3 regions of the Ellagibacter sp. genome follow, and region 1 is predicted to be linked to each of the others. Evidence: predicted binding sites of a transcription regulator. Region 1 holds the regulator's gene; each other region holds the start of a gene.
What was found. The regulator HrcA, encoded in region 1, represses chaperone genes, less so after heat shock. The targets are predictions, from matches to a motif close to TNTTAGCANNCNNNNNNNNNGNNTGCTAANA.
Positions count from the first base shown of each region.

Region 2: ACMRQN_RS09370 (ATP-dependent Clp protease ATP-binding subunit) is a predicted target of HrcA. The motif match lies at 8,431-8,461, and genes of this name have one in related genera.
Region 3: ACMRQN_RS06845 (Hsp20/alpha crystallin family protein) is a predicted target of HrcA. The motif match lies at 4,277-4,307, and genes of this name have one in related genera.

Region 1 is NZ_DBFSAP010000036.1:71,528-81,867, forward strand. It holds gene ACMRQN_RS04790 (MiaB/RimO family radical SAM methylthiotransferase) at 1-246, opposite strand, end outside; gene ACMRQN_RS04795 (RsmE family RNA methyltransferase) at 243-1,037, opposite strand; gene dnaJ (molecular chaperone DnaJ) at 1,068-2,210, opposite strand; gene hrcA (heat-inducible transcriptional repressor HrcA) at 2,265-3,275, opposite strand; gene hemW (radical SAM family heme chaperone HemW) at 3,411-4,520, opposite strand; gene dusB (tRNA dihydrouridine synthase DusB) at 4,520-5,527, opposite strand; gene ACMRQN_RS04820 (hypothetical protein) at 5,557-5,760, opposite strand; gene lepA (translation elongation factor 4) at 5,763-7,565, opposite strand; gene rpsT (30S ribosomal protein S20) at 7,939-8,439, shown strand; gene holA (DNA polymerase III subunit delta) at 8,564-9,574, opposite strand; gene ACMRQN_RS04840 (DNA internalization-related competence protein ComEC/Rec2) at 9,584-10,340, opposite strand, start outside.
Region 2 is NZ_DBFSAP010000057.1:2,334-12,673, forward strand. It holds gene ACMRQN_RS09345 (U32 family peptidase) at 1-1,430, opposite strand, end outside; gene cysS (cysteine--tRNA ligase) at 1,487-3,004, opposite strand; gene cysE (serine O-acetyltransferase) at 3,059-3,787, opposite strand; gene ispF (2-C-methyl-D-erythritol 2,4-cyclodiphosphate synthase) at 3,824-4,318, opposite strand; gene ispD (2-C-methyl-D-erythritol 4-phosphate cytidylyltransferase) at 4,322-5,164, opposite strand; gene ACMRQN_RS09370 (ATP-dependent Clp protease ATP-binding subunit) at 5,809-8,391, opposite strand; gene lysS (lysine--tRNA ligase) at 8,639-10,340, opposite strand, start outside.
Region 3 is NZ_DBFSAP010000047.1:6,901-17,240, forward strand. It holds gene ACMRQN_RS06830 (aminopeptidase) at 1-1,183, shown strand, start outside; gene ACMRQN_RS06835 (ATP-binding protein) at 1,407-2,777, opposite strand; gene ACMRQN_RS06840 (metallophosphoesterase family protein) at 3,436-3,978, opposite strand; gene ACMRQN_RS06845 (Hsp20/alpha crystallin family protein) at 4,502-4,951, shown strand; gene ACMRQN_RS06850 (NUDIX hydrolase) at 5,122-5,751, shown strand; gene ACMRQN_RS06855 (YerC/YecD family TrpR-related protein) at 5,878-6,171, opposite strand; gene cimA (citramalate synthase) at 6,176-7,765, opposite strand; gene ACMRQN_RS06865 (hypothetical protein) at 7,951-8,442, opposite strand; gene ACMRQN_RS06870 (hypothetical protein) at 8,501-8,719, opposite strand; gene ACMRQN_RS06875 (RNA-binding domain-containing protein) at 9,884-10,340, shown strand, end outside.

The DNA.
Region 1 (10,340 bases):
CTTGTCGATGGCGGCGGCGCACCCGGTGACGATGACGATCGCACGGTCGTTCGCGCGCAGCGCCCCTCGCACGGCCTTGCGCGTCTTCTTCTCGGCCTCGCCTGTAACCGTGCAGGTGTTCACCACGATGAGGTCGGCGTCGGCCGCGTCGCAGCTTTGTGCACCGTGGGCATCGAGGGAAGACGCGAAGGCGTCCGACTCGACGCGGTTAACCTTGCAGCCGAGGTTGACGACGGCATACTTCATCGAGTGCCTCCAAGTTTTCCCAGCTCATACAAGGTGAGAGCAGGTGCTACGACGCCCGCCGTCTCCGTGCGGAGAATAGACGCGCCCAAGCTGACGAGCGATGCGCGGGGGTTCGCGTCCAGGAAGAAGCCGACCTCGCGCTCGGTAAGCCCGCCCTCGGGCCCGACGACGACGGCGATGCGCGCATCGCCGCGGGCGCAGGTGCACTCCGAAAGCCCCCGCTCGATCGCGTGCGCAAGCGAAGCAGTCTGGGGAGCCTCCTCCCAGCAGATGAGCACGGCGGTTGCCTCTGCGAGCTCGGACGCCGCCTCCTTCGCGCTTCGGGGCTCGAGCACCTCGGGGATGCGCGGCTGACCCGACTGCATCGCGGCGCTCTTCGCGATGGAGCACCATCGGTCAAGCCGCGTCCTCGTTTTCTTCGCATCGAGCTTCACGATGGAGCGCTCGCAGGTCAGGGGCATGAATGCCGCCACGCCGAGCTCGGTCGCATGGCGGATAACCGAATCCATCTTCTCGCCCTTGGCAAGCCCTTGCACGAGCATCACGAGCGGACCGTCATCGGTCGCGTCGTCGTGGCGCGTGATGCGCACGAGGGGGAAATCGTCGTCGAAGGAAACGATCTCGCATTCGAAGTAATCCTGCACCGCGTCGACGACTGCGATATGCTCGCCTGGGGCCAAGCGCAAAACCTTGGCGTGCTTGGCGTCATCGCGCGCGAGCCGCAAGGGGAAAACCTCCTGCGGCTCGTTGGCGATTACCTGATTCTCAAGGAAGAAACGTGGCAGTGACATGGGTGTTTGCAACCTTACCCTTCAGGTGCGCTAATTGAAGGCGTCGCGCAGCTTTTGCAGCGGGCTTCGGGGAGCCGCCACCTCTTCGCCCATCTCGTCCGCGAGCTGCTCGAGAAGCTCGCGCTGCTTCTTCGTGATCTTCTCGGGAATGACGACGTTCACATGGACGTACATGTTCCCGCGGACGTCGCTCTTCAGGCGCGGCATGCCGAAGCCCTTCACGCGAACGACCTGCTCGTTTTGGCAACCCGCGGGGATACGGACCTGCACCTTCTCGTCGGGCATGATGCCGTCGATCTCGATTTCGGCACCGAGGATCGCCTGGATGAAGGACACGTTCGCACGCCCATGCAGGTCGTCGCCGTCACGTTCGAAGAACTCATGCGGCTGGACGCGGCAGGTGACGATGAGGTCGCCCGCCTGCGCACCCTGGATGCCCGCTTCGCCGAAGCCGCCCACGCGCAGCTGCTGGCCGTCGCGGATACCCGCAGGCACCTTCACCGTGACGCGCTGGCGATCGGGGACGCGGCCCTGACCTTCGCATTCGGGGCAGGGGTTCTCGATCGACGAACCGGTGCCGTTGCACTTCTTGCAGGTCGTTGCCGTCTGCATGTCGCCCAAAAACGTGCGTTGAACGCTGACGACGCGGCCCTTGCCGCCGCATTCGGGGCAGGTGACGACCTTGCCGTTCTCGCCGAGGCCCGTGCCTTTGCAGTCGGGGCAGGGAGCGAGGCGGTCGTAGACGATTTCCTTCTCGACGCCGCGTGCGACCTCTTCGAGCGTGATACGCAGGCCGACGCCCATGTCGCGGCCTTCCTTGCGCGCGGGCCGCCCGCCCTGGCCACCTTGTCCGCCGAAGAACGACGAGAAGATGTCGCCCATGCCGCCGAAGCCGCCGCCAAACAGGTCGTCGAAGTCGACGTAGCCCGATCCTCCGCCGTATCCGCCGCCCGCAGCGCCGGGAACGGTGCCGAAGCGGTCGTATTGCGCGCGCTTGTTGGGGTCGGAGAGGACATCGTATGCCTCGTTGAGTTCCTTGAACTGGTCCTCAGCGTCGGCAGCTTTGTTCACGTCGGGGTGCAGCTCGCGCGCACGACGACGAAACGCTTTCTTGATCTCGGCGTCGGACGCGTCCTTCGACACGCCGAGAATCTCATACAGGTCCTTGGCCATCTCTTGCCTTTCTCAACTACTCTCGTCAGCGGCTCGTCAAAGCCGCACAGTTCACTACGATTCACCAAGCGCCGCGCTTGCTGCGCGCACGGCTTGGATAACCTTCGAATAATCCATTCGCGTCGGTCCGATGACGGCGACGACTCCTTCCGCCTCTCCGCGCCCGTAGCGGCTCGCCACGACGGACACCCCCGAGAGGCCCTCTGTTTTGTTTTCCTTCCCGATTTGAACGGAGAGGTCCTCGTCGGTGCTCGTCAGGTCGTCGAGGATATGCAGAAGCACCGTGTCGTCCTCGAGCACCTGCACAAGTGGCAGCACCGCGTCGGTGTGCGAGAACTCGGGCTGCGCGAGAAGCGCGCTCATGCCGAGTTGGTGGGTTCGCCCCGTCTGCCCCTCCTGGATGCAGGAGAGCACCTCGTCGAGCACTGCGCGCACGAGCGGATCTGAGAAGGCGCGCTTCATGCCAAAAGACAGGCCGCGTTCCACGTCGGAGAGCGATTTCCCGCAAAGTGCCTTGCTGAGCAGGACCTGGATGCGCGAAAGTTCGTCGCTGCCCACGGGGATGGTGAAGTCCATTTGGCGGTTGAAGACGTTGCCGTCTTCGGTCACGACAACACAGATAGCGCGAAACGCCGTAAGGCTCACGAGCGTAATCTGCTTGATGCGCGTCTCAAGGACCGTCGGCGCGAGGACGATCGAGAGGCAATCGGTAAGCCTTGCAAGCGCGCTCGAGGTTTGCTCGAGGAGCGAATCGAGTTCTGAGGCGCTTTTGCGCAGGTCCTCAGCGACCGCGCGGTATCGCTCCTCGTCTGGAAGCGAATCATTTGCCAGCAAATCGTCCACGAAGGTGCGATACCCGAAATCGGTCGGGATGCGACCTGCGGAAGTATGGGGCTGCGCGATATAGCCTTCGTCTTCGAGGATCGAAAGCTCGTTTCGGACGGTGGCAGGGCTCACGCCGAGCTTGTAGCGCTCGGTGAGTGTTCGAGACCCGACGGGCAAAGCGCGCGCCACGTATTCCTCGATGAGCGCCGCGAGAACGCGCTGCCTTCTATCTGAGAGCATGACTTCACCCCTTTCATCTCGATGTCTGCCATGCCAAAGAGCCATTCTAGCAGCCGATGCTTTCGAGTGCTAAAGAATTTGGCAAGGTGCGCCATATCTTGATAGATGCATCACAGGAGTTGTGCTCATAAAGGCTTAAGCGAGGTCGAAAAGCGCGCCGTAGAGCTCGTTTCCGAGGAGCCATCCCCTCTCGGTCGGGCGCAAGCGGCCCTCGCTCCAGGCTGCGAGGCCCTCCTCGACAAGCTCGTCGATCGTCTCGTCGAGGCGCGGGAGCACGAGCCTGGCCTCGGCTATCTTCTCGCCAGAGACACCGCGCGTCATGCGCATGCCGAGCATGAGGTCCTCGGCGACCATCTGGGCGGCGTTCAAGTCGTCAGTCACCGAACCGTCGGTCATGCGCATCCGCCGCTCGCTGTTCTGCGTCATGGTCGCCGCCGAAGTGCCGATTCCCAAATACGGCACGCCCGTCCAGTAGGCGATGTTGTGGCGGCATGCGAAGCCCGGCTTCGCGTAGCTTGCAACCTCGTATCGCTCGAAGCCCGCGGCGGTAAGAAGCGATTGCGCGATTTCCATCTGCTCAGCCTCGACGTCGTCGTCGGGCTCGGGCAGCTCACCTGAGAGCACCATGCGGTCGAAAGGAGTATGCGGTTCGATGGTGAGCGGGTAGACGCTTATGTGCGAGACGCCGAGCTCGATAGCGCGAGAAACGCTTTGCTCAAAGGACTCCGCGCTCTGCCCAGGGATTCCGCACATAAGATCGCAGCTCACGTTGGTGAATCGTTCGTGAGCCGCCTCGATCGCACGACAGGCAGCCTGCGCGTCGTGGGCGCGCCCGATGGTTTCAAGCACCTTGTCGTCGAAGCTCTGCACGCCAATGGAGAGCCTGTTCACCCCAAGAGCCCAGATGTCGCGGACCATATTCGGCGTGAGGCTTTCGGGGTTCGCCTCCATCGAGCATTCCACGTCGGGCTCGAGGCGCATCGATGTCGAAAGCGCGTAGAGCAGCATGGACAGCCGAGACATGCCGACATGGCTCGGAGTGCCCCCGCCCAGATACACCGTCTCGATTGCTGAGAGCTCGCCTTCCTTCGATTTGCGGCGGATTGCAAGGCAGAGGTCTTCCACGTACGCGTCGATGCGCGGGTCGTCCGCGGCGACGGCAGACGTGGTGAAATCGCAGTACGAGCAGCGCTTCACGCAGAAAGGAAGGTGCAGATAGAGTGCGCGGTAGGGATCGTGCGGCATCAGTTGGCCTCCTTGTTTACGAATGCGCCCGACGCAGAGTCGTGCGCTGCTGCGAAGGCGAGCAGCTCGTCGAACACCTTGTCGAAATCTTCCGGCGTGACGCAGGCGTTGATCTTTCCGCGCGCGGTCGCAGCCCCGGGAAGGCCTGCCATGTACCACATCGCGTGCTTACGCATCCGCACGATGTTGCGCCCCTCCCGCTCGGCGAGCAGGTGGGCGTGGCGGCGCGCCATGGCGAGTCGTTCGGCGATGTTCGGCCGCGCAGGTTCTTCTTTACCCGTGAGCGCAGCTTTCACCTGGGCGAATACCCAAGGGTTACCCTCAGCCCCGCGCCCGATCATGATTGCGTCGCAGCCTGTCTTCTCACGCAAAGCGACCGCATCGGCGCCGCAGCGCACGTCCCCGTTCCCCACGACGGGGATGGCGACCCCGCGCTTGACCTTCGCGATGACGTCCCAGTCGGCGCTCCCGCGGTAGAGCTGCTCGGAGTAGCGCCCGTGCACGGTGACGGCGCACGCCCCCGCGTCTTCCATTCGGTGGGCGAACTCGGGGGCGGTCTCCTCCCCCATCTTGAACCCGCGGCGGAACTTCACCGTGACGGGATGTTTCACGGCGCCGCGCACCGCCGACACGATGGATGCGGCGAGCGCAGGGTCGCACATGAGCGCTGAGCCGTCGCCTTTCGTCACGATCTTGCGCGCAGGGCATCCCATGTTGATGTCGAGGTACGCGAGCGTGTCGCCCATCGTCTGCTCGATCCATGCGGCCTGCTCGGCCATGACGGCGGGCTCGTGCCCGAACAGCTGCACGGCCACGAGGTCCTCTCCCGGGGCGAGGCGCAGCAAGTGGCGCGTCTTCTCGTTCGCAAAGGAAAGTCCCTTAGCGGAGACCATTTCGGTATAGGCGAGCGAGGCCCCCTGCTCGCGACAGAGCGCGCGGAACGCCTCGTCGGTCACGCCTGCCATCGGCGCAAGGAGCAGCGGATGCTCGGCGAAGAAATCATGCATCATGTGAATCTTTCGATATGTCGGCTCTATCAAGCGCTCGCAAGCGTGCCGAGCGTAAGGGCGCCCATGACGAAGAGCGCCACGACGAGAATCAAGGCGACAACTCCCACGATGAGGCATCCGGCTACGGGGAAAGCCCCCTTCGCATTCATGCGCTCGCGCTCGGCAGCCGCTTTCTTCTCGTCGAAGGGGTCGTCTAACCAGTTGTAAGATTCTTTTTCTCTTCTCGACATGGTTAATCGTCAACCTTAAGGATCGCCATGAACGCCTCTTGCGGGACCTCCACGTTACCGATGGCCTTCATACGTTTCTTGCCCTGCTTCTGCTTCTCGAGCAGCTTGCGCTTGCGCGAGATGTCGCCGCCGTAGCATTTCGCGAGGACGTCCTTGCGCTTCGCCTTCACCGTCTCGCGAGCGAGCACGCGTCCGCCGATGGCGGCCTGGATAGGCACCTCGAACATCTGGCGCGGGATGATTTCCTTCAGCTTTTCGGTGAGCACGCGCCCGCGGTCGTAGGCCTTGTCCTTGTGGACGATGAATGACAGCGCGTCGATTGGCTTGCCGGAGAGCAGGATGTCGAGCTTCACGAGCTGCGAGGGCTTGTAGCCGGCGAAGTCGTAGTCGAGCGACGCGTAGCCCTTCGTGTTCGATTTCAGCTTGTCGAAGTAGTCCATGATGAGCTCGGAGAGGGGAATCTCCCAAAGCATCTCGACCGTGTTCTGCGAGAGATAGTTCATCGTGACGAACGTGCCGCGGCGGGCGACGGTGAGGTCCATGACGGCTCCGACGTAATCGGGCGGGATGAGGATCTTCGCCTTAAGGTAAGGTTCCTCAATGTGCTCGATCTCACCAGGGTCGGGCATTTCCTGAGGGGAATGCAGGCTCATCATCTCGCCGCCCTGCTTGAAGACGTGGTATTCCACTGAGGGAGCGGTCGCAAGCAAATCGAGGTTGAACTCGCGCTCGAGGCGTTCCTTCACGACCTCCATGTGCAAAAGCCCCAAAAAGCCGACGCGGAAGCCGAAGCCGAGCGCATGGGACTTTTCGGGCTCCCACAACAGCGCGGGATCGTTGAGCGAGAGCTTCTCGAGGGCTTCCTTCAAGGGCTCGTACTGGTCCGACTCTATGGGGAACAAGCCCGTGTAGACCATGGGTTTGGCCTCGCGATAGCCCGGCAGCGGGTTGTCAACGCCGCCTTCCGCGAGCGTGATCGTGTCGCCGACCTTCACGTGGACAAGGTCTTTCAGCCCCGTAACCAGGTAGCCGACCTCGCCAACGCTAAGCTCGGGCAGCGGCTCCTCAACGGGATGGCGCGCGCCAACTTCCTCGGCCAGGATGTCCTTGCCCGACGCCATGAGGCGCAGGCGCTGGCCTTTTCTCATGGAGCCGTCGACGATGCGGACGAGCGCCACGACGCCGCGGTAGGGGTCGAAGTAGCTGTCGAAGATGAGCGCGCGCAGCGGGGCGTTCGCGTCACCGGTTGGCGCGGGGATGTTGTAGACCACAGCCTCGAGCAGGTCGTGCACGCCGACGCCTGTCTTTCCCGAGGCGAGCACCGCGTCGTCCGCGGGAATCGCAAGCGCGTCCTCGATTTCGGCGCGAACGCGCTCGGGGTCGGCCGAGGGCAGGTCGATCTTGTTGATAAGCGGGATAATCTCGAGGTTTGCGTTCATCGCCATCATGGCGTTCGCGACTGTCTGCGCCTCGACGCCCTGGGTCGCGTCGACCACGAGCACCGCGCCCTCGCATGCAGCCAAAGAGCGGCTCACCTCGTAGGTGAAGTCGACGTGCCCCGGGGTGTCGATGAGGTTGAACTGGTATTCCTCGCCGTCGTCGGCCTGATAGCTCACGCGCACGGCCTGGCTTTTGATCGTGATGCCGCGCTCGCGCTCGATGTCCATCGTGTCGAGGAGCTGGGCTTGCATATCGCGCTCGGCGATGGTGCCCGTCATCTCGAGAATGCGGTCGGAAAGCGTCGATTTCCCGTGGTCGATATGGGCGATAATGGAGAAGTTCCTGATATGCGAGGGGTCGGTCATGACGATCGATAGGTCCTTATCTCTTGCAGTATTTGTGTTCAATGTATACGTTTGCACCTTAAAAGGGCGCAATTCACTAAAAACTACGTGCAATTGGCGCAAGCGTTTGCTATTCTATCGCATTGCGTATCCAGCAAGCGTTCGCATGATGATATTCATCGGCGAATCCGCAGACATGGCTGCAACAGGGAAAGCGCTTGTGCTGGATGGCCGATTGGCCTGCGAGACAGAGAAATCCTGACTGTTTCCTATGCGAGACGCGCATCTTTGCGGTTTCTTCGTCTCGCGTGTCAATCTTGCCTTCCAACACTCTTTTCTGCAACGTGTCGTGCTGCATGCGGGGACTATCAGTTGTTTTAGGAAAGGAACGAACATGGCAAACATCAAGAGCCAGAAGAAGCGCAACATCACCAACGAGAAGGCGCATCAGCGCAACAAGGCTTGCAAGTCCGAGCTAAAGACCGCAGTGCGTCGCGTGCGCGAGGCTGTCGCTGCCGGCAACGGTGCCGAGGCTTACGCCGCCGCTCTCGCCGCGAGCCGCCTGCTCGACAAGGCTGCTTCCAAGGGCATCATCCACAAGAACCAGGCTGCCAACCGCAAGTCCGGTGTCATGCAGCTCGCCAACACCATCGTGACCGACGCCGATCGCGCTGCTTACGTGAAGCCGGAGCCGAAGAAGCAGGAGGCCACGGGCAACAAGAAGGCTGCCAAGAAGGCCGAGCGCAAGGCCGCCCTCGCTGCTGCTTCCGCCGAGAAGGCAAAGCGTCGCGAGAAGCAGCTCAAGGAAGAGGCTGCTGCTAAGGCTCGCAAGGCCAAGGAAGCCGAAGAGGCCGCCAAGGCCGAGGCTGCCGAAGCTGAGGAAGCTGCTGAATAAGCAAATCGCTTAACGCGACTTTCGAAGGACCCTGAGTTCATCGCAAGAACACAGGGTCCTTTTTCTTTGGGACACCAATGCGGGATAGGGATCGAGTGGTTTGCCTCGATCGTGGATGGCGGGGCTATCTTCCCGTGCAGACGGAGGTGACCCAGTCCATGAATGCCGCTTCGGGATCAGCGCCGCTTTTCATGGCGCGCTCGGCATCGCGAGCGGTGATGATCGCGCGGCGAAGCTCCTCTCGCGAGAAGCGCCGCGCGAGGGTGCTATGCCCTTTCACCTGCCATGCCTGTTTGGGGCGGGCCTTGGGGTTCGCAATTTTCGCATACTCGGTCAGCGCTGATGCAAGCGCATTGGGGTTGCCCCGCTCTGCCAGGACCTTCGCGCACATGATCTCGCGCAGCCGGGTAGTGCACATCGCAATGAGCGCATGGGGCGAGGTCGACTCCATCTTCGCGCGATAGATGAGGCACTTCTTAAGGTCGCGCGCGGCAAAGGCATCGACGAATTCCCAAGGAGTTGCCTCGGTTGTGCGGCTTACAAGCGAGCGCACCTCATGCTCGGAAACAGGGTCGTTCCCCCGATGCGCGAGCGCAATCTTCGCGATTTCGCTGTCGAGATGCACCGTGTTCTCGCCCACGAGCTCGACGAGGGCATTTGCGGCCCCTTCGGTGAACGTCGTCCCGTGCGAGACGGCCATCGAACGAACGGTGTGGGGCAGCTCTTTCTTCTTCAGTGGGATGCACTCGATGACAGCGCTCTTCCCCACGGCGGCGACAGCCTTGTACAGACGCGTGTTCTTCGCGAGCTTCTCCGCCTCAAGCGCGAGCACCGTCTGATCGCTCGGGGAATCGAGGTAGGCGACGAGCTCCTCCGAATCGGCCTTCTTCAGTTTGTCGGCATCACGTACGTAGACCAGCCGCTTCTCGCTTGCGAAGGGCATGGTGTTGCAAGCCGATACGATATCGGCCCCCAGCGCCGTCTCACCGTCGAAGGTGTCGGAGTTGAAAGAGAGATCCCCGTATTGCGCGAGGCGCTCGCGGAGCCTCCTCAGCACGGTCGAGCGCTTGAGCGCGTCCTCCCCCACGATCAGGTAGGCGGGAATGAGTGGTTTTTGCTTAGCTGTGTGTGTCATGCAGCCATTCTATCCCAGGGCTGTAACGCGGATGCCATCGTTTGAGAATTCGCATGAAACGTCTCCCATCTCGTCAGTGCGAAAGACGTGCGACCCAACGTTGTCGAGAAGCGAAAGCGTCTGCGCAGCAGGGTGGCCGTATCGATTGCCTGACCCTACGCTAACGAGCGAAATCTCGGGGCGAATCGTCTCAACGACGCTCTCGGTGAGTGCCGCCTTCGAGCCATGATGGCCGACTTTGTAGATATCGATATCTCCTAGCGCCCCCTCATCGATCATCTCTTTCAGTTGATCGGATTCAGCGTCGCCGCAGAACAATGCCGTCCACGTGCCCCCACTCGTCGCAAGAGAGGCAAGCAGGCAAAGGCTATCGGCATTGCCGCCCTCGTCGGAAAACCCGTGTGGCCAGATCACCTTCAGGGAAAAATCCCCGCAGGCAATCGTATCCCCAACAGCAAGAGGTTCGACGTTGGTGGATCCCACGACCGACGACGCACTCTTGATGAGGCTTTCGCACGACTCGCAGTCGCACGTGACGGCATCGTGCGCCACGAGCACGCTATCGATTGCCACGACACCGTCAAGCGCCTGCAGCGACCCGCAGTGGTCGTCATCTGCGTGAGTGATAAGCACCGCGTCGAGGTGGAATGTGCCTTGCCTGGCAAGCGCCTCCTTGAGGAGCGTGTCGTGGTTTCCCGTATCGATGAGAACCGCCGACCCTTTACTCCTCACGAGGAACGCATCCCCTTGAGCGACATCGAGCATG
Region 2 (10,340 bases), on a different contig from region 1:
ACACGCAGGAAGTCCCCCGCAGCGGGAAGGGAGAGGCCGGTGATGCCTGCACCCGCGCGAGCCGCGGGAACAGCATCGGCACCAGCTGCGGCGGCATCGCTCGCCCCGGCGTCTGCTCCGGCAGCAGCGGCCCCATCATCGGCGAGAATCGCGGCAGCGTCGACTGCAGCGCTGGTGCCCGCCTCGAGAGCAGCGCCGACACCGGCGTCGGTCTCAGCCCCAGTCGCGGCAGCGGCAACTGCGCCTTCTCCGGCCGCTGCCCCAACCGAGAAGCGATAGATGCCACACGAGCGGTTCGCCACGGGCACGGGCACCGGCGCAGGGTCGGGATCGCTTTCCATGGGATCGGGCAGCCATGTGAGATTGCGCACGACAACACGGGTAATCGGCACCCGCGGGCTGAGAACCTCGAGTTCCTCCCCTTCCGCGAAGCGATTGCGGCAGCGCGCAACGATGGTGCGAGTCCCCGCATCTGACGAGACGACGTCGGCTACGTGCATCGCCTGCTGCTCATAGCCATCGTAGTTAGAAGCCTGCTCAGCCTCGTCAAAGAAGAACCCCGTCCCGTACGGGCGATGCGACACCGCCTCAAGCTCGGGTGCGAAATCGGCGACCGGCGCACCGTCGAGCACCTGACGATATGCGTTCACCACGCTGGCCACGTAAAACGCCTTCTTGTTGCGCCCTTCGATCTTGATGGAGTCCACGCCCGCCGCCCGCAGCGCGTCAAGGTGCGCGAGCATGTTCATGTCCTTCGCGTTCATGATGAACGTGCCGCGGTCGTCTTCCTCGATGGGAAAATGCTCGCCCGGACGCTTCTCCTCCTCGAGCGTGTAGCTCCAGCGGCAGGGCTGCGTGCAGTGCCCGCGGTTGCCCGAGCGGCCGGTGAGATAGGAGCTGATAAGGCAGCGCCCCGAGACCGCCATGCACATGGCACCGTGCGCGAACGCCTCGATTTCCATGTCTGCCGGCATGTCCTCGCGCATGCGGGCGATATCGTCAAGCGACATCTCCCGCGCGCACACCACGCGGCTCGCTCCCAAGCTATGCCACACGCGCGCCGCTTCGGAGTTGGCGACGGATGCCTGGGTAGACACGTGGAGCGCCACGCGCGGGGCCACGCGACGGGCAATGGCGGCCGCCCCCAAATCGCCGATGATGAAGGCGTCGACCCCCGCCGCATCGAGTGCGCGGAAGTAGTCAGGCAGCGCGGCCAGGTCGCCTTGTTCCATAAGAATATTTGCGGTGACGTGCACCTTCACGCCCGCGGCGTGGGCGATTTCCACCGCAGCGGGGATGTCCTCAAGCGCGAAGTTCGCCGCGCGGGCGCGCATGCCGAAGCGATCAGAGGCCAGGTACACCGCGTCCGCGCCGAAGCGCACGGCAGCGCGCAGCTGCTCGATACCCCCTGCAGGCGCAAGGAGCTCCATGTTGCGTTGGGTATTCAGATGATCACGCTCTTCCGCTCGTCTGAGGCGCGCCTGCGCTACGCCATTTCCACCTGAGGGCCTTGCGGCGTGTCCTTGATCGTGAGGCCGAGCGCTGCCATGCCATCGCGCACCGCATCGGCGCGGGCCCAATCCTTCGAAGCGCGCGCCTCGGCACGAAGGGCCACGAGCGCCTCAACGGCCTCGGTCGCGTTGCCGCCCGCGTACCCGGCGAGCTCGGCGGCAAGGTCGACGACCTCGACGGGATAGGCGTCGCCCTCGGCAGTAGCCGCCGCGACGTCGATGCCGAACACGCCCATGAGCTCGGCGATCGAGTCGCGCGCGGCGATGAGCGCGGGCACATCGGCAGCGGTGGGCTCCTTGCCCGCGATCGCGCTGTTCACGTCGCCGACCAGGGTAAACACCGCGCCCAGTGCGGCGGGGGCGTTGAAGTCGTCGTCCATCGCGTCGACGAAGGCCGCACGCGCCGTCTGCGTTGCCCCCTCGATTGCCGCAGCGTCGAGCGCGCTTGCGCCCTCGCCCGTCGCGGACGCAAGCAGCCACTCGAGGTTCTTCACCGTGTTCTCGATGCGCGTGAGCGCCGCGTCGGCCTCGGCCAAGCGGGCGTCGCCGAACACGAGCGGGCTGCGGTAGTGCGTCTGCAGCATGAGCATGCGCAGCGTCTCGGGGCGCACGATGTCGAGCGCCTCGTGCAGAAGCAGGAAGTTGTTGAGCGATTTCGACATCTTCTCAATCTCGCCGGTCTTCTCGTTGGCGATCTGCAGCATGCCGGAGTGCATCCAGTGGCGCGCGAACGTGCAGCCGCACGCGGCCTCGCTTTGCGCACGCTCGTTCTCGTGATGCGGAAACACCAGGTCAGCGCCGCCGCCGTGGATGTCGAAGGGAAGCCCCAGGTACTTGCGCGACATGGCCGAGCACTCGATGTGCCAGCCCGGGCGCCCCTTGCCCCAGGGGGAATCCCACGAAGGCTCGCCAGGCTTGGCCGCCTTCCACAGGGCGACGTCGAGCGGGTCGCGCTTGCGAGCCTCAAGACCCTGGCCATCGGCGCGAAGCTCGCGATGGCCCGATTCCATCTCGTCGATATTGCGACCGGAAAGCTCACCGTAAGAGGGGTACGAGCGCACGCTGAAGTACACGTCGCCCTCGACCTCGTAGGCATGCCCACCATCGACGAGCTCCTGCACGAGCGCGATCATGTCGGATATCTCACCTGTGGCGCGCGGGCGCACATCGGGGTCGAGCACGCCTGCCGCGTGCATGTCGCCGATGAACGCCTGGGTGTATTCGGCGGCCACCTCCGCCGCACTTCTACCCTCTTCACCTGCGCGTTTGATGATCTTGTCGTCAACGTCGGTGACATTTTGCACGAACGTCACGTCGAAGCCGCGCCAGATGAGGTAGCGGCGGATCACGTCGAAGCTGATGAACGTGCGCGCGTTGCCGATGTGGATGCGGTTGTACACGGTCGGGCCGCACACGTACATGCTGATCTTGCCGGGCTCCTTCGGCTGGAACTCGACTTTTTGGCGCAGCTTGGTGTCGTAGATCTTAATCATAAGGTTCCTGATACTTTCTTGTGATAGCTGAGAAAGCGCTCGTTTGGCGGGCGCCTAGTCCTCTTCCAAATCCTCCGGGCTTACAGGCTCAACATCGGCGAGCGCCTTCTTGAACTGCGGACAGACCTCGTCGCGCAACGCGGCGATCTGCGCCTCCAGGTAGTCGATGCGCGCGCAGTTGGAGCGATGCTGCTCTTCCACGATATCGGGGAGGCTCTCCATGCGCTTCGCGGTGGCAGACTGCTCGCTGGTGACTCGCTTGCCATCGCGCTTGACGATGCGCCCGGGGATGCCGACGACCGTGCAGTTGGGCGGCACGTCCTTCACCGCCACCGCGCCGCCGCCGATCTTGGAGTTATCGCCGACGGTGATGTTGCCAAGCACCGCCGCGCCCACGCCCACGATGACGTTGTTGCCGAGAGTCGGATGGCGCTTGCCGGTCTCGTTGCCGGTACCGCCGAGCGTGACGCCCTGGTAGAGCGTGCAATCATCGCCGATGATGGTGGTCTCGCCGATGATGACGCCCATGGCATGGTCGATGAAGAACCGGCGGCCGATCTGGGCGCCCGGGTGAATTTCCACACCCGTCATGAAGCGCGTGAACTGCGACGATATGCGTGCGAGGCTCTTTAGGCCATGATTCCACAGCCAGTGTTCCACCACATGCGACCAGCGCGCGTGGAGGCCTGGGTAGGTGAGCCAGATGACGAACGAGCTTTGCGCAGCAGGATCTCGTTCCTTAACGGCACGGACATCTTCGGCGATCGTCTTGAAAATATTCATAGCAAACCCCTCTGTTCAAGTAGGATTATAGCAAACTCAATCCGTACATCGAACGAGAAGAGCCACCGCCGTAGCCGAAATGCCCTCTTCGCGGCCTTCGAAGCCCAAATGCTCAGTCGTGGTCGCCTTCACGCCCACGTTTTCCGGCGAGATGCCCATCGCGCGCGCCAGGTTCTCGCGCATCTGATCGCGGTAGGGGGAAAGCTTTGGCGCCTGAGCCGCGATGACGCTGTCGACGTCGAGGATCTCGTAGCCGCGATCGCGCACGAAACCGGCAACGGCAGCGAGCAGTTTCATGGAGTCGGCGCCTTCGTAAGCGGGATCGGTGTCGGGGAACAGCTTGCCGATGTCCCCTCCGCGAACGCCGCCCAAAAGCGCGTCGGCCACCGCATGCGCGAGCACGTCGGCGTCGGAGTGTCCGAGAAGGCCCCGCGTATGGGGAATGTCCACGCCGCCCATGATGAGCTTGCGTCCCTCAACGAGCTGGTGAACATCGTAGCCCTGGCCGATCCGGAGGTTCCTGGGATCCATCGGCTATTCCTCCGGCTGCTTCAGATAGAGCGCGCGCACGGCAGCAGCGAGCATCATGTAGTCCTCAGGCACCGTGAGCTTGATGTTGTTGCGCTTGCCTTCCACCACGAGGACCTTGCCGCCGAGGCGCTCGATAAGCGACGAGTCGTCGGTGCCCACGAAGCCATCGGAAAGCGCGCTCGCGTGCGCACGGCGGTAAATTCCCGTGCGGAAGACCTGCGGCGTTTGCGCATCCCAGAACACGCGGCGGTCGGGCGTGCCCATGATGACGCCGTCTTCCACAATCTTGAGCGTATCAACCGCGGGGTGCCCCACGATGACGCCGTCGCAATCGATGTTGCCCTTGCAGGTGTTGATGGTGTGCAAGATGAGCTCGGGAGAAACGAGCGGACGCGCGCCGTCGTGCAAGACGACATAGTCGTACTCGTCGGTGACGTACTCGAGGCCGGAGAACGCCGACTCCTGACGCGAAGGACCCGAGGGCGCGACCACGATGGGCGTGACGAACGGGAACGGGTTGATCGCGCGGTTGAGGTATTCCTCCTGGCGGTCCTCGGGGCACACGATGACGATGAGCCCCACGTCGCCCACAGCGTCGAACGCCTCTGCCGACCAGGTGAGAATAGGCTTCCCGGCGATTTCGACGAGCTGCTTGCCGCCTTCGCGACCGAAACGCTCGCCCGAACCGCCCGCCAGGATGATGGCGGCCGTCTTCGGCTTGGGGTCGACAACGCCCTGCAAGCCGCACACGGTTTTCGTGAGCGCATCGAAGTCGAGGTCATCGAACATCGCGTCCGGCACATCGAGCACGGAGGGCGTGTATATAGGGTCGATCGTTTTCGGCATGAGAGTCCTTCCCTTGTTCGTCGGGCCGCGGGGGTGCGAGTGCGCCCGAGACCCGACGCATCGTTTGCGTGCTATTTTACGGCAAGCAGCGAGCGAGCGGAGTCATTCCGCATAACAAGTTGAAAGAGGCTGCGGGCTGCGTGCGGGGCGCGAGGCGTGAGGCTGCTGGGGGCGCGGGTGGGAAACGGGCAAGAAGCAAGTCCATCGACCGCTTCGGAACCCTCAGCGGGAGCACACAGGCCAGTTCGTGGTCACTTGAGCGAATTGTGCGACGTTTTGGCGGTCGCTGAGCACGCAGGGACACGGCCTAAGCCAGAACGCCCTGCAAAATGCCTGGTCACGAATTTCACGCTAAATCGCAGCCCGAAAAAAACGGCGCACAACTCGCCCAGTTGGCCACCAACGAGGGGGTCTGCTCCATGCGGCCCTTGAAAAGATTTGCACACCCATCTTTTCCGCCTTCTGGCACCCGTGCCACAAGCTCAAAAGCCTCTCGGAACGCAAAAAAGCGGACACCTGAGATAGGTGCCCGCCTGATAGGTTTGCCGGGTGCTCGCGACGCAGCGCTCGCTAGCTCGCACGCGCCGCGCTCGCTTGCCCGCATTCGCGCTCCGCGCCGCCCGCTTGCGCCGCGCTCGCTCGCGTTAGTCTGCGGCGCCGCCCGATGCTGTGCCGCCGCCTGAGCCCGCGCTCGGCAAGCCCGCGTGGCCCAAGTCGTAGTTCGTGAGCAGAAGCTCGGCATCGCGCGCGATGCTGTCGCGCTTGCGCGGCGCGGGAACGACGCCCGACCCTTGCTTGAATTCGAGGTTCTCACCGGACTCATCCACGTCCACATCCACGATGGAGCCGCTCTGCCACTTGCCTTCCAGAATCTGCTCGGAAAGTGGATCCTCCAAAAGACGCTGTATTGCACGACGCAGGGGACGCGCGCCGAACGTGGTGTCGGTGCCCTCCTTCGCAATGAGCTTCGTCGCCGCGAGCGTCAGGTTGATCGACATGTTCTGTGCAATCATGCGCTCGCGTAAATCGGCCACCATAAGGTCGACAATCTGGGCGATCTGCTCGTCGGTGAGCGACTTGAACACGATGATCTCGTCGATGCGATTCAAGAATTCGGGCCTGAACAGCTTCTTCATCTCAGCCATCACGCGGCTCTTGATCTCCTTATCGGAAAGCCCCGCATGGTCGCTACCAGAGAAACCAAGCGGCGTCGTCTGCGCGATCTCGCGTGCTCCGACGTTCGACGTCATGATGATGACCGTGTTGCGGAAGTCGACCGTGCGGCCCTGCGCGTCGGTCAGGCGACCTTCTTCGAGGATCTGCAGCAGGATGTTGAAAACATCGGGATGCGCCTTCTCGATCTCATCGAAGAGCACGACCGAGTACGGCTTTTGGCGCACCGCCTTCGTGAGCTGGCCGCCCTCGTCGAAGCCGACGTAGCCTGGGGGCGAGCCGACCAGACGGCTCACGCTGTGCTTCTCCATGTACTCGGACATATCGAAGCTCAACAGCGCGTCCTCGGAGTTGAACAGGAACTCGGCGAGCGCCTTGGAAAGCTCGGTCTTGCCCACGCCCGAGGGGCCCAAGAAGATGAAGCTGCCTGCCGGGCGCTTCGGGTCCTTCAAGCCCGCGCGGCTGCGGCGAATGGCCTTCGAAAGCGCCGTCACGGCCTCGTCTTGGCCGATGACGCGCTCATGCAGCACACCCTCCATGCGAAGAAGCTTCTCGGTTTCGGCCTCGGTCAAGTTGGACACCGGCACGCCCGTGGTCATGGAAACCACGTCGGCGATATCCTTCACCGTGACCTGGGAGACCTGCTTGGAAGTATCTTCCTCCCACTTCTTCTCGGCCTGCTCGCGCTCGGCTTTAAGCTTGCTCTCCTTGTCGCGCAACTCGGCTGCGGTCTCGAAATCCTGCGCACCGATGGCCTTGTCCTTCTTGGAGCGAACCTCGCGCAGCTGGTCGTCCAAATCGCGCAGCTCCTTGGGCAGCGTCATGTTGCGGATGCGCATACGCGCGCCCGCCTCGTCGATGACGTCGATCGCCTTGTCGGGCAGGAAGCGATCCTGGATGTAGCGGTCGGACATCTCCACGGCCGCCTGGAGCGCCTCGTCGGTGAAATGCACCTGATGGTGCGCCTCGTAACGATCGCGCAAGCCGCCCAGGATGCGGATGGCCTGCTCCTCGTTGGGCTCGCCGACGGTGATGGGCTGGAAGCGGCGCTCAAGCGCGGAGTCTTTCTCCAGATGCTTGCGGTACTCGTCGATGGTCGTGGCGCCGATGACCTGGATCTCGCCGCGCGACAGCGGCGGCTTCAGGATGGCCGCAGCGTCGATGGAGCCCTCGGCCGAGCCCGCGCCGATGAGCGTGTGCATCTCGTCGATGAACAGGATGATGTCGCCCGCGTCCTGCACCTCTTTGATGCACTTCTTCAGGCGATCCTCGAACTCGCCGCGATACTTGCTGCCCGCCACGAGCGCGGACACGTCAAGCGTGAACAAGCGCTTGTTGCGCAGCAGGTCGGGCACCTGGTTCGCAACGATGAGCTGCGCGAGCCCTTCCACGACGGCGGTCTTGCCCACACCCGGCTCGCCGATGAGCAGCGGGTTGTTCTTCTGGCGGCGCGAGAGCACCTGCATGACGCGCTCAATCTCGCCCGCACGGCCGATGACCGGGTCGAGCTTGCCGTCGGATGCCTTTTTGGTGAGGTCGGTGCCGAACTCCTTGAGCATGCTGTCGGGAGACGCCCCCATCGCGTCGAATGCGCTGCGGCCGGCATAAACAGGGCTCTGCCCCACCAGGTCGTTCAAGGCGCCGCGGATGTCGTCGCCCTTCACGCCCAAGCGGCCGAGCACGTCGAGCGCCGTACCCTCGCCCTCGCGCACGATGCCCAAAAGCAGATGCTCGGTCGAGATGTAGGACTGCCCCATCTGCATGGCCTCGCGCAGGGAGTTCTCGAGCACGCGCTTCACGCGCGAGGTGAAAGAGAGGTGGCCGGACACGTCGGCGCTCTCATCGATCGTGACGACTTGACGGATGGCCTGCACCACCGCGTCGTACTTGATATCCAAACGCTCGAGCGCCTGGGCGGCGAGGCCCTCCTTTTCCTGAATCAGTCCGAGCAGGATGTGCTCGGTGCCCACATAGGGCTGGTGAAGGCTGCGGGCCTCGTCCTGCGCCAGCACGAGCACCTTGCGTGCCTTGTCGGTGAACTTGTCGAATGACATGTATCCTCGTTTCTCACAAGGTCGTTTGTTTGCGATTCATACTAGCACTCTTGTCAAGTGAGTGCTAATGCAGAGAAAGTCCGTATACATAATACAGAAAGCATCGCGAAGCAAATCAACAAGACCCAAACAAATCGGAGGTGGTTCGGATTCATCAAGGACGCATGACGGGCTGCCCATGATACGAAGAAGGCCGCCCGGACATTTGCCCAGACGGCCCTTCAAGACTATGCGATTCGATAAACGCTTAGTACAGCTTCGCACCTGCGGGGATGCGGTCGTTCACCATGAGCAGGTTCAGGCGCTCCTCGGTGGCGTCGCCTTCGACCTTCTCCTCGTGCACGGCGGAAAGGAGCATGCCGCACGAGTCGATGCCCATCATCTTGCGCGGCGGCAGGTTGACGATCGCGATGAGCGTCTTGCCGACGAGCTCCTCGGGCTCGTAGTACGCGTGAATACCCGACAGGATGACGCGGTCGTTGCCCGTGCCGTCGTCGAGCGTGAACTGCAGCAGCTTCTTGGACTTGGGCACGGCCACGCATTCCTTCACCTTCACGGCACGGAAGTCAGACTTGCTGAAGGTGTCGAAATCGACCTGCTCCTCGAACAGCGGCTCGATGACCACCTTCGAGAAGTCAATCGGCTCGGGCTCGGATGCCGCCTCGGCAGGCTCCGCCTTCGCAGCGCGCGCCGCCGCGGCAGCTGCTGCCGCCTTTCCGCTCGCGGGGGCTTCGTCCTTCATATGCGGGAAAAGCAGCACGTCGCGGATGGTGGCGGAGTCGGTGAGCAGCATCGTCAAACGATCGATGCCCACGCCCACGCCACCCGCCGGCGGCATGCCGTACTCGAGCGCGCGGATGTAGTCGGCATCGTAGCCCATGGCCTCGTCGTCGCCCATATCCTTCGCCTCGACCTGCGCGCGGAAGCGCTCGGCCTGGTCGACCGGGTCGTTCAGCTCGTTGAAGGCGTTCGCGTACTCGTGTCCGCAGATGAACAGCTCAAAGCGCTCGGTGAGCTCGGGGTTGTCCGCCTTCTTCTTGGCGAGCGGGGAAATCTCGAGCGGATGATCGCACACGAAGGTGGGCTGCACGAGCTTCTCCTCGGCCACAGCCTCGAAGATCTCGCTGATGAGCTTGCCCTTGCCCCATGCGTCTTCTGCATGTCCGCCGTTTTTCTCCAGAATGGCGACGAGCTCCTCGCGCGTGCGATCGAAGGACACTTCCTCGCCCGCGTGCTCGCTTGCGAGCTCCATCATGGTCGCACGGCGCCATTCGCCCGACAGGTCGATTTCGGTGCCCTGGTAGGTAACCTGTAACGTACCGCAAGCCTCCATGGCGGCGGCTTGGATGAAGCCCTGCGTGAGCTCCATCATACCGTCGAGGTCGGAGAACGCCTGATAGGCCTCCATCGTGGTGAACTCGGGGTTGTGGTACGGGTCCATGCCCTCGTTGCGGAACTGGCGACCGATTTCGAAAACCTTCTCGAAACCGCCCACGAGCAGGCGCTTCAAGGGCAGTTCGGTCGCGATGCGCAGGAAGTAGTCACGGTCGAGCGCGTTGAAGTGCGTAACGAACGGCTTCGCGTTCGCGCCGCCCAGAATAGGATGCAGAAACGGCGTCTCCACCTCGTAGAAACCCTGCTGCTCCATATAGCGGCGAATGGCAGCCACGATTTTAAAGCGCTTTTCGAACGTGCTCTTGACCTCGGGATTCATAACAAGGTCGACATAGCGCTGGCGATAGCGCGTTTCCTTGTCTGCCAAGCCGTGGAACTTCTCCGGCAGCGGGCGCAGCGACTTGGACAGAAGCTCGTAGCCCGTGACGGCGACGGAAAGCTGACCGCGCTTCGTGCGCATCATGGTGCCGTGAACGCCGATCCAGTCGCCCACGTCGAGGTCTTTCATTGCAGCGAAGACTTCCTCGCCGAGTGCGTTGATGCGGCAGAACAGC
Region 3 (10,340 bases), on a different contig from region 1:
CCTGAGCGAGGGTATGAACATCCTGGGCGCGCACATCGACAGCCCCCGCCTCGATTTGAAGCAGAATCCGCTCTACGAGAGCAACGGGTTCGCGCTTCTCGACACGCACTACTACGGCGGCATCAAGAACTATCAGTGGGTCACGCTCCCGCTCGCCATGCACGGCGTCATCGCCAAGAAGGACGGCACGGTCGTGGACATAAACGTGGGCGACGACGAGGGCGATCCCGTTTTCTGTGTGTCTGACCTGCTTATTCACCTTGCAAGCCAGCAGATGGACAAGAAGGGCAACAAGATCGTCGAGGGCGAGGACCTCGACATTCTCATCGGCAACCGCCCGCTTTCCCTCAATGGCGAGGGTGCGGAAGGCGAAGGCGCAGACGAAGGCGGCGAAGACGCGAAGAACAAAGACGCCGCGAAGGAGCCGGTAAAGGCGTTCGCGCTGAAGCTTCTGGCCGACAAGTACGGTATCGAGGAGGCCGACTTCCTTTCCGCGGAAATCGAGATGGTGCCGGCAGGGCGCGCCCGTGAGCTGGGCTTTGACCGAAGCATGGTCATCGGCTACGGCCAAGACGACCGCGTGTGCGCCTACACCTCGCTCATCGCGCAGCTCGAGGCGCCGGCGGATTTGGCGAAGACGGCGGTCACCGTGCTCGTCGACAAGGAGGAGATCGGCAGCGTCGGCGCGACCGGCATGGCGTCGAACTTCTTCGAGAACACCATCGCCGAGATCATGGAGCTTGCCGGCGAAGGCGGCATGCTCCCGCTACGACGTGCGCTTTCCGCATCGAGCATGCTCTCCTCCGACGTGTCGGCTGGCTTCGACCCCGCCTACGCGAGCGTCTTCGAGCCGAAGAACGCGGCGTTTCTCGGGCGCGGACTCGTGTTCAACAAGTACACGGGCGCACGCGGGAAGAGCGGCAGCAACGACGCGAGCGCGGAATACGTGGCGCGCGTGCGTCGCGTGATGGACGATGCAAGCGTGTCATTCCAAACCGCTGAACTGGGCAAAGTCGATGCAGGTGGCGGCGGGACGATTGCGTATCTGCCCGCGAAGTACGGCATGGACGTCATCGACTCGGGCGTGGCCGTGCTTTCCATGCACGCGCCTTGGGAAGTGACGAGCAAGGCCGACATCTACGAGGCCTACAAAGGTTACCTGGCGTTTTTGAAGAACGCATAAGGACGAGAAGGCGGGCGACAGCTGGCGTTCCCAGAGCGAGGTGGCTGCTGACAGCTGGCGCCCGCAAAGCGAAATGACTGGCGGCGGCGAGCAGCCGCGCCCGCAGAACGAGGGGGTTGCCCAAATATCGATCAACCCCCTCGCATTCACAGAGGCGAGCGAGCGAACCGCAATAATCGCCCGACTCGCATTCACTCGCCTACTTGAAACGTGAGGAGCTCCTTTAAGCGCCAAGCATCGCTGCAGGAATCACACACACGCCGTCGTCGCGCCGATATGCTACGCTTCCACGGCCAACTACCACTGCCAAAAATGCTGGTTCTGCGTTTTTGGCTGCGGGGTTCGACGCAACCTTATCACGAAGCGAAAGCAGGGACTTCGCCCCCTCGTCGGCTTTGGTGTCAGACAGCTTGATCTCGACGCCTCCCCAGACGCCACCGCACTCCACGATTGCATCGACTTCAAGACCAGTATTATCTCGGTAGTAGAATAGTTCGTTTCCTATACCCGAATAAGAGGAGAGGAATACGCGCAAATCGCGGATGACCAAATTTTCGAATAGCATTCCGAGCGTTTGAGTGTCTCGTAAAAGCCTCGTGGGCTCAGCTCCTAAAAGAGCCGCCGCCAACGATGGATCGCAGAAGTAACGCTTCGGCTTTACTCGAGCGCGCGCCTTTCCACGCATGGGAGGCGACCAACCGCGCAGCTCTTCCGTTATGCTCAACCGATCGAACAGCTCGAGGTATGACGCTATCGTCTCATCGGTCGGCACGGCCTCTCCATTCGACATGTCTTTTGCGAGGGTTTTGTAAGTAACAGCCTGACTCTCGTTAAGCGCGAGCGCTCGCATGAGAGCGAGCGCAGTTGCAGGTGATCTGCCTTCCTCGATTACATTGACGTCAAGCACTGACTGGATATATTGCGATGCAGTCTCGCCTGCGGCCTCGTCGGAAAGACCGAGGTTTGCCGGCCAACCGCCACGACAGCACCACCGAGCAACATCAAGGAGCCCCGACTCTTTTCTTGCGGGGACAACCGCTTCGCCGTTGAGCAAGGACGAAAGCGACACCATCGCCTCGCCCTCACCTGATTCGCATAATGCCATGGGGCGCATTGACAAGCGAGCAATTCTACCAGCTCCTGAATGGCGGACCTTTTGCCGCTCATCCTTCTTCAAGGCGGTTGAGCCCGTAAATAGAAGGATTCCACGCTTATAGCCCGACTCGTCCACGAAACGACGCGCAGCGTCCCAAACCTCAGGCACCTCTTGCCATTCGTCAACGAGATGCGGGGGGTCACCAAGCAACGCAAGCGTTGGGTCAAGTTCAGCCGCTTCCCGTTGCGCAGGGTCATCGAGCTTGGTCATGCTGGCGCTTCGCGACATTGCTGTCCACGTCTTCCCGCACCATTTAGGACCATTAACCTCAACGCAGCCAAATGCTCCCATTAATGAGTCAAGCCGTCGCTCGATCAAACGAGGCCTATAGCCTTCCGGCGTGAGGGTTTTTGTTCTGCTCATAACGCCATCCTTAGCCGTTGATGCTCGATTTTGGCCTTTCCGAAATTCCAAGTAGCTATTGTACCGCATTGTCATTCGGTATTTTGCAATGTTTTCAACCGCGGTTTTGCAATTTTTTCATTCGGCATTTCGCAATATTTTCAACCGGAGTTTTGCATAACGAGGATGGGGTTGATCGCGCAGTCTCTGCACCCCGCGTCCCTAGCCCCACGAGTCGATTCTCGCCCTTCCGTCCCCCGTCCCACGACTGAGACAAATCGCCCGACCCATCCTAGGAAGCGAGTCGACCATCCCCAGACAGCCGGCCGCGCTCCAAGATCCCAACGCACGCGCAGCAGCTACTGCTGCAGCAACCATAGCCCCGCGAAAGTCGGCCTTCATTCGCCCGGGAATAATTCTCAATTGTTCAATAAAATGCCCTCGGGGGGAGCACACCCCCGAGTTCGTGGTCAGTTGGACGAGTTGTGCGACGTTTCGATCGCGGAAAGTCGGCGTTTTCGCGCTCCTGGAAGCCGGCTGGGAAGCCCTTGCTGGGAAAAGGCCTGGTCGCGATTTTTCCACGCGAGCGCGAGGAGAGAAGCAGGGGCGCACAACTCGCTCAGTTGACCACGAACTCGGGGATGTGCTACAGGAGTGAGGCGAATCACCCGATCCCGTCCCGTTCGTAGACCCCGATGGACCGCGCCCCACACGCTTTCGCCGCAAAGCCCCGCGAGCGCGAAAGCAGCCGGCTTTACGCGAAGTCGCGGCGCAGCACGACCGCACCGCAATGGGGGCCACGCGTGGTCCGCTCGACCCAGGCGCGCAGAATGCGGCCCTCCCACACGTCGATCTTCGCCACGCATTGCGGGAACCCCCCGCGGGGGCTGGTGGGCGAGCCGGGGCAGAGCAGCAGGTCGGCCGGGCGCGCTTCCTTCCCCACCACGATCTCGGGCACATGGGTATGCCCATGAACACACACGTTCGGCAGCGGATCGCCCGGCGCGAGCGCGCCCGACCCCGCAAACGTGATGCGCACATCCCTCGGGTAATGCGCCACAAGAAAGCGCACGCCGTCGATGACGGGCCGGGCGTAGCGGCGCACCGAGGTGCCGTACTCGTTGAAGTCGTTGTTGCCGAGCACGGCTGTCACAGGCGCAAGCGTTTGCAGATCGCGGATAATCTCGGGGCTGCAGATGTCGCCCGCATGGATGATATGCTCGCAATCAGCGAGTGCATTGAATGCCTCAACAGGCAAAACGCCATGCGTATCGGAAATCACGCCGATTCGAGCCATGCCACACCCCGCTTCCTTTCGCCCTTTGCTCCCCAAAGCATACTCGTTTGATGAGCGCTCGAGAATACCTGTTCGCGATTGCAATACGAAACGGGTCGCGCCGCTATCGCGGCACAGGGCGGAATGACGGAGGAAACCCAAGATGCGAAGCGCGCATTAAGACGCGGAAGGGGCGCAAGCGACGTGCTGAGAACGAGCGAACACCCTGCCCCTTCCCCTTCTCTTCGGCATCGCCTTTCAATTATCTAAGCGTAGTCCACTCAAGTTACCTTCTATCAAATGTGTCAGGTTTGTGACGAACTAGCACTCTCCATTGACGAGTGCTAACGAGGAGTCTATAACGATAGTCGAACCAAGAAGGGACGCCGAGAAGAAGCGAAGGCAAGGCGCCGCAGGGTTTTAGCCCACTGCAGGCGGGCACGACAACGTTGCCGCCCACCGCTAAAGCGAGCGAACAACCTCGGCAGCAGGCTTCCGCCGATTCCCAAAACAGAGCGCCCCCCGTTATTAGGAGATGACAATGATGACCATGCTTATGCCGACTCGTAGGAATTTCTTTAATGACCTGATGGCCGATCCGTTCGACGCATTCTTCAACACCCCGTTCACCCCGGCGCCGAAGTCTTCCTCCACGCTGATGCGCACCGACATCAAGGAGCATGACGACGGTTTCGAAATGACCATCGATCTGCCTGGATTCAAGAAGGAAGACGTTCAGGCCGAGCTTAAGGACGGCTACCTCACCGTAAACGCCGAGACCAAGACCGAAACCTCCGAAGGCGACGAGAAGAAGGGCACCTGGGTACGCAAGGAGCGCTTCGAGGGCAAGTGCAGCCGTACGTTCTATGTAGGCGAGGATGTCAAGGAAGAGGACATCAAGGCTCGCTTCGAGAACGGCACGCTCGTGATCGACGTCCCCAAGCCGCAGCCGCAGCCCAAGCTTGAAGAGAAGAAGACCATCGCCATCGCGTAGCCTTTCCTCTCGATTTTCCTTTCCCTCTCTTTTTCTCCGATTGACGCCGGGCGCGTCCGATAAGCCCAGCGCGAAAGCCCGTAAGGATCCTCCCCTTGCGGGCTTTCTTTTTCTCGCCCCGCACCTGGTGTATCATGGCGCCGAACAACAGCGAGGCAAAGGATGGGCAGATGGACGCAGCAACGACCCGCGGCATTCCGCGACTGAAGAACATCGAGCAGGTCAGCGAGGGGTGGATCAACAAGTACATCCTCACCTACGAGCTGCCCGACGGCACCGACTACGTATACGAGAGCACGTCGCGCAAGAAGCTGGAAGCATACCGCGCGGGCCTTATGGCGAATGCCCGCGGCGAGGCACCGCGCGTGGACGCCGTTTGCATCGTGGGCGAAACGCGCGAAGGCACGCTGCTCATGATCCGTGAGTTCCGCTACCCGCTTAATTCCTGGTGCATCGCATTCCCCGCAGGTTTGAAGGAACCTAACGAAGGCATCCTCGAATGCGTTGACCGCGAGCTGCGCGAAGAGACGGGATACCGCCTGCGCACCGATGTCGATGAGCCCGTCCGACTTTTGCCCCAGGCGGGATTTTCGTCGACAGGGCTGACCGACGAGACAATCCAGATTGTATTTGCCCAGGTGGAGAAGGTGGGCGATGCGCAGCCCGAGGAAAACGAGCTCATAGCGCCCTTCCAGCTTCCCCTAAGCGACGTGCGCCGGTTCCTCAACGAGAACACGACGCTCATCGGGACGCGTGCCCAGCTCATCCTGGAAGTATTCGCCGCGCGCGCCGAGCGCTAGGCGATTTGCGAGAGCCCGGCGCCCGTTCGCTTCGGCGGACGCTGCAAGTACGCCGGGCGCCTTGGGCGTCAGGCGGCTTGCGCCAGCGCGCCGAGCACCTCGCCGAGCGTCAGGGCGGCTTGCGGGCTATTCTTTCTTGTCACCAAGCGCTTCGAGCGCGGCGGCGTAACCGCCCGACCCGTAAGAGAGGCACTTCGACACGCGGGCGATGGTCGTCGCCGAGGCGCCTGTTGCCTCCTCGATCGCAGAATAGGGCTTACCGGAGGAGAGCAGACGGGCCACAGCCAAACGCTGCGAGGTTTCGCGAATCTCGCGAATCGTGAACAAGTCCTCGAGCAGGGCAAATACTGTGTCGTTGTCGTTTAGCTTGGCGAAGACGGACAGCAGGTTCTCGACTTCGGGGGTTCTCAGCTCGCTCATTTCACTACCCTTCTGCTCGTATGAGGCCGTACTCGATGGAATCGACAAGCGCGTTCCACGATGCCTCGATGATGTTCTCGCTCACACCGACCGTGCCCCAGCTGCCGCGCTTATCGCTCGTCGTGATGATGACGCGCGTCGTAGCGCTCGTGCCGGCGCCTTCCTCGTCCAAAATGCGCACCTTGTAGTCGGTGAGCTCCATGTTCGCCACCTGGGGCAAGTACTCAGTGATCGCCATGCGAAGCGCCGCGTCGAGCGCGCCGACGGGGCCTGTGCCCTCACCCGTGGCGACGATTCGGCGATCACCCACATGAATCTTGACCGTAGCCTCGCTCGCCGCATCCTTCGCGAGGGCGCCCGTGTCTTCCCGATCGTCCACGATGACGCGGAAGCTCTCCAGCCTGAAATGGGGCTCGTATAAGCCGAGGTGCCGCCTGATCAGCACCGCGAGCGATCCGTCAGCCACCTCGTAGGAGTAGCCGTGCGCTTCGCGTGCCTTCACATCGTCTAAGATCGCCTGGAGCGTGCGCGCATCGCCCGAAAGGTCGATTCCCAGGCTCTTGGCCTTCGCGGCAAGCGACGCCTTCCCCGCAAGCTCGCTCACGAGCATCCGCGTCGCGTTGCCGACGTTTTGGGGGCTCGTGTGCTCGTAGGCTTCCGGGAAGCGCGCGATGGCGCTCGCATGGAGGCCGCCCTTGTGCGCGAACGCCGAGGCGCCCGTGTAGGGATGGTGCGCGGGAACGGACAGGTTGCACGTTTCGGCGACGAACTGGGCGGTCCGCGTAAGGTCGCGCAGGTTGTCGGAGCCGACGCAGCGGAGCCCCATTTTGAGCTCCATGTCGGCGATGGTGGTGAGCAGGTCGGTGTTGCCCACGCGCTCGCCGATGCCGCCGACGGTGCCCTGGACCTGCAGCGCGCCCGCGCGGACGGCGGAAAGCGCGTTGGCCACCGCACAGCCGGAATCGTCGTGACAGTGAATGCCCAGCTGCTGGTCGGGAAGCGCACGCGCAACGACGCCGACTATCTCCTCCACCTCGAAGGGAAGCGCGCCGCCGTTCGTCTCGCAAAGATCGATGGAGTCGGCACCGGCCTCGCTTGCCGCGCGGATGCACGCGAGCGCGTAGTCGGGATTTGCCTTGTAGCCGTCGAAGAAGTGTTCGGCGTCGAACACGACGGTGAGCCCGTGGGCCTTCAGATACGCGACCGAGTCGGCGATCATGCGCAGGTTTTCCTTGAGCGTGGTCTGCAACGCGCGCGTGACCTGGGCATCCCATGTTTTCCCCACGATGGTTGCCACGGGAGCGCCGCACTCGACGAGGTCGGCGAGCCCTTGATCTTGATCGGCCGGCATGCCCTTCTTGCAGGTGGACCCGAACGCGGCGATGCGCGCATGGGCAAGCGGCATCTCCTTCACGCGGCAGAAGAACTCGATGTCCTTCGGGTTCGACGCGGGGAAACCGCCCTCGATGAAATCGATGCCGAACGCGTCGAGCCGCTCCACAATGCGCAGCTTGTCGTCGAGTGAAAGCGAGATGCCCTCGCACTGCTCGCCGTCGCGCAATGTGCAGTCGTATGTGAAGATGTGCTGAGCCAAACCCCGCCTCTTCCCGGCGAAAACGCCGATTGAATAGCCGTTCGTCCACGGGCTATTCTACTCCAACAGACTAGAGCGGAAGAGCGCTTTTCGGGAAAGGTTCCGCCGCCAAACACGAAGTGCGGTTGAGCTGGCTATACCGCCCGCCGACCCAACCCATAGGCGCGGACGGATGCGTTTGGCGCTTACTTCGATCCACCGCCACCAAGCCCGATGAGCAGATAGAGAATCCAACCTGCGGCAATGATACCGTACCTAGCCTTTTTGCTCATGTCTTCCTTGTTCAGCATGATAATCGTGAGCGGAACGGGGAAAATGCAGATCCACCCCAGAACCCACAACCACGTTTTGCGCTTCTTCGGGGGCTCTTGAGAGGCTGGCTGGTAAGAGGCCTGCTGGGGTTGGGAAGAAGCTTGAGGCTGGATAGTTGGCTGGAAGGCTGGTTGATAGCAGGCCTGCTGAGGTTGGAAAGACGCCTGTGCCGCTTCCGCCTGCGCCCTTTGACGGCCCTTCTCGAATTCGTACCCAGCCTTCTCTGCCCCGTCGAGCTGGACTTTCTGAATCTCAACATCCACTGGCAGGGCGGCACCGCAATAGCTGCAGAAAGCCATTTTCCTATCCATGTCGACTTCAAGCCGGGCGCCGCAGCCTGGGCAGGTAGGGTTGACGATCTTCACGAAAATCCCTTTCGCATCACGAGCTCCGAGACGAAAATCAGGAAATCGAGCACCAGCTTCATTGCGAACCGTTCTCACTTCTTTCCCTGTCCTCGCGAATGAGCCGCTTCAGGTATGACGACATGCTTTCCTCTCGATTCCTCGCGAATTCGTACAAATCGTAATCGGGCGGAAAGAAATTGCACTGGATCTTCTTCTGCTTCGCCTTCTTGTACTTGTTTTCCGCCGCGCGCTGCGCATCGGTGCGCTTCACGGCACGCTTCTTCGGTTCCGGCATCGCAAACCCTCCCTAGAAAAACGGCGAAGTCAGGGTTGTCCTGCACGTTCGGGGAGACACCTGCGGAGGGCGTTGGCCCCAGGGCCCGCGCGCTGAGATTGCCGCGCGGGGAGCGCTTAATGACTCGCTACCTCTTCGCCGCGCCCTTTGTTGGGTTCACTATACTCAGCCCGCAGTGATTGCATGTCCCCACCATAGTACAGGTGTGAAAACCGTCCGTCTGGCACGCATCGTCCCTGAATGGAGTTATTGCGGCCGCCCTATACGACGGCATAAAAGAAGCCTGCGAGCTGTTCATGCGCGACGGCTTCGACAACTAGCAGGCCGTATCGCTCCGCCGCGCCTGTGCGCAGCGGGGTGCTGGGGAAAGCATACTACGGGAAACATGGACGAACGATCCCGCACCATAAGATCATCGGTCGCGCTGACGCGCTGCGAAGCCAAGATCGGGCGACGATGCGAACGCCCCAACCTGCCAGAAATCGGGCGGTTTTCATCAACGAGCGGCCCTTGGAAGGCGATACCCGCGCCCTGCGGCAGGTCACCGCGAACGGCATGCCAGCATAAGGCCAGGTCGGCGAATGCCGCCGCCCAAGTCACCTTCCCCGACTTCCCGCGTTCGCTCCCCGAGATGATGAAGAGCGCCCAATTTCTGGCATGTCCCCCTCCCGAAACGCGCACCTTGCCGAGGGGGGGCGAACTCTCGGCCTCGGCCGACCCGCACCGCGCCGCGAAAGAGACGCGACTCTCGACCTCGGCCGACCCGCATCGCGCCGCGGAGTTGCGCCTTCACCGAGTTGTTGCCTTCTTCCTGTGCCTCATCCGTAGGCCCTTCCGCAGAACGAACCATCGAGGGTCGCGGCGACGAGGCCCGCGCGGCTATAGGGAATAGGGGAAACGCAGAACGTGGGACTAGGAACATGAGCCCCGTGGGGCGTGCGCGATAGAAACGCATATCCCCCCGCGAGGGCGCTAGGGAAACGCGTTCGCGGGGACGTGGTGCCCCAAAGCCGCCGCCGGGCGAAGCTACCTTTGGGCGGCTAAGGAGAAGTAATTATGAACGAATCAAATTGCGGATTCAATGACGAGACGCTATGTGAATCAAACGCACGATAGACTAAAATGAAATAGAATTAGTCTATCCTCTAGTCTATGGGGGACATCATGATTAGACCTCTTAATGAAATGCCGTCTCTGATCAGGTCACTGCTTGTTGATGTCGAAACCGAAGTAGTCGAATATAAGGAAGCCAAGCAAAACTTCGACTTCGACAACATCGGCAAGTACTTTTCCGCTCTCAGCAACGAGGCGAACTTGAGGAACGCTGAATGCGGATGGCTCCTTTTCGGAATCACGAACAAACGGGGAGTATGTGGCACCGCCTATCGAAAAGAAGCGTCCCGTCCAAGCGTTGGGTTGAGGAAGCTCAAACAGGAGGTCGCCCAGCATCTCAATGCGGGAATGACTTTCGAGGAAATTTACGAGTTCGACCTCGATGAAAAGAGAGTTGTCGCATTCCAAATACCGCCGTGCGAGTTCGCAACCCCCACCACATGGAAAGGCGTCCCCTGGTCACGTGAGAATGAGTCACTCAAAGAGATGCCCAGGTTCAAACTGGAGG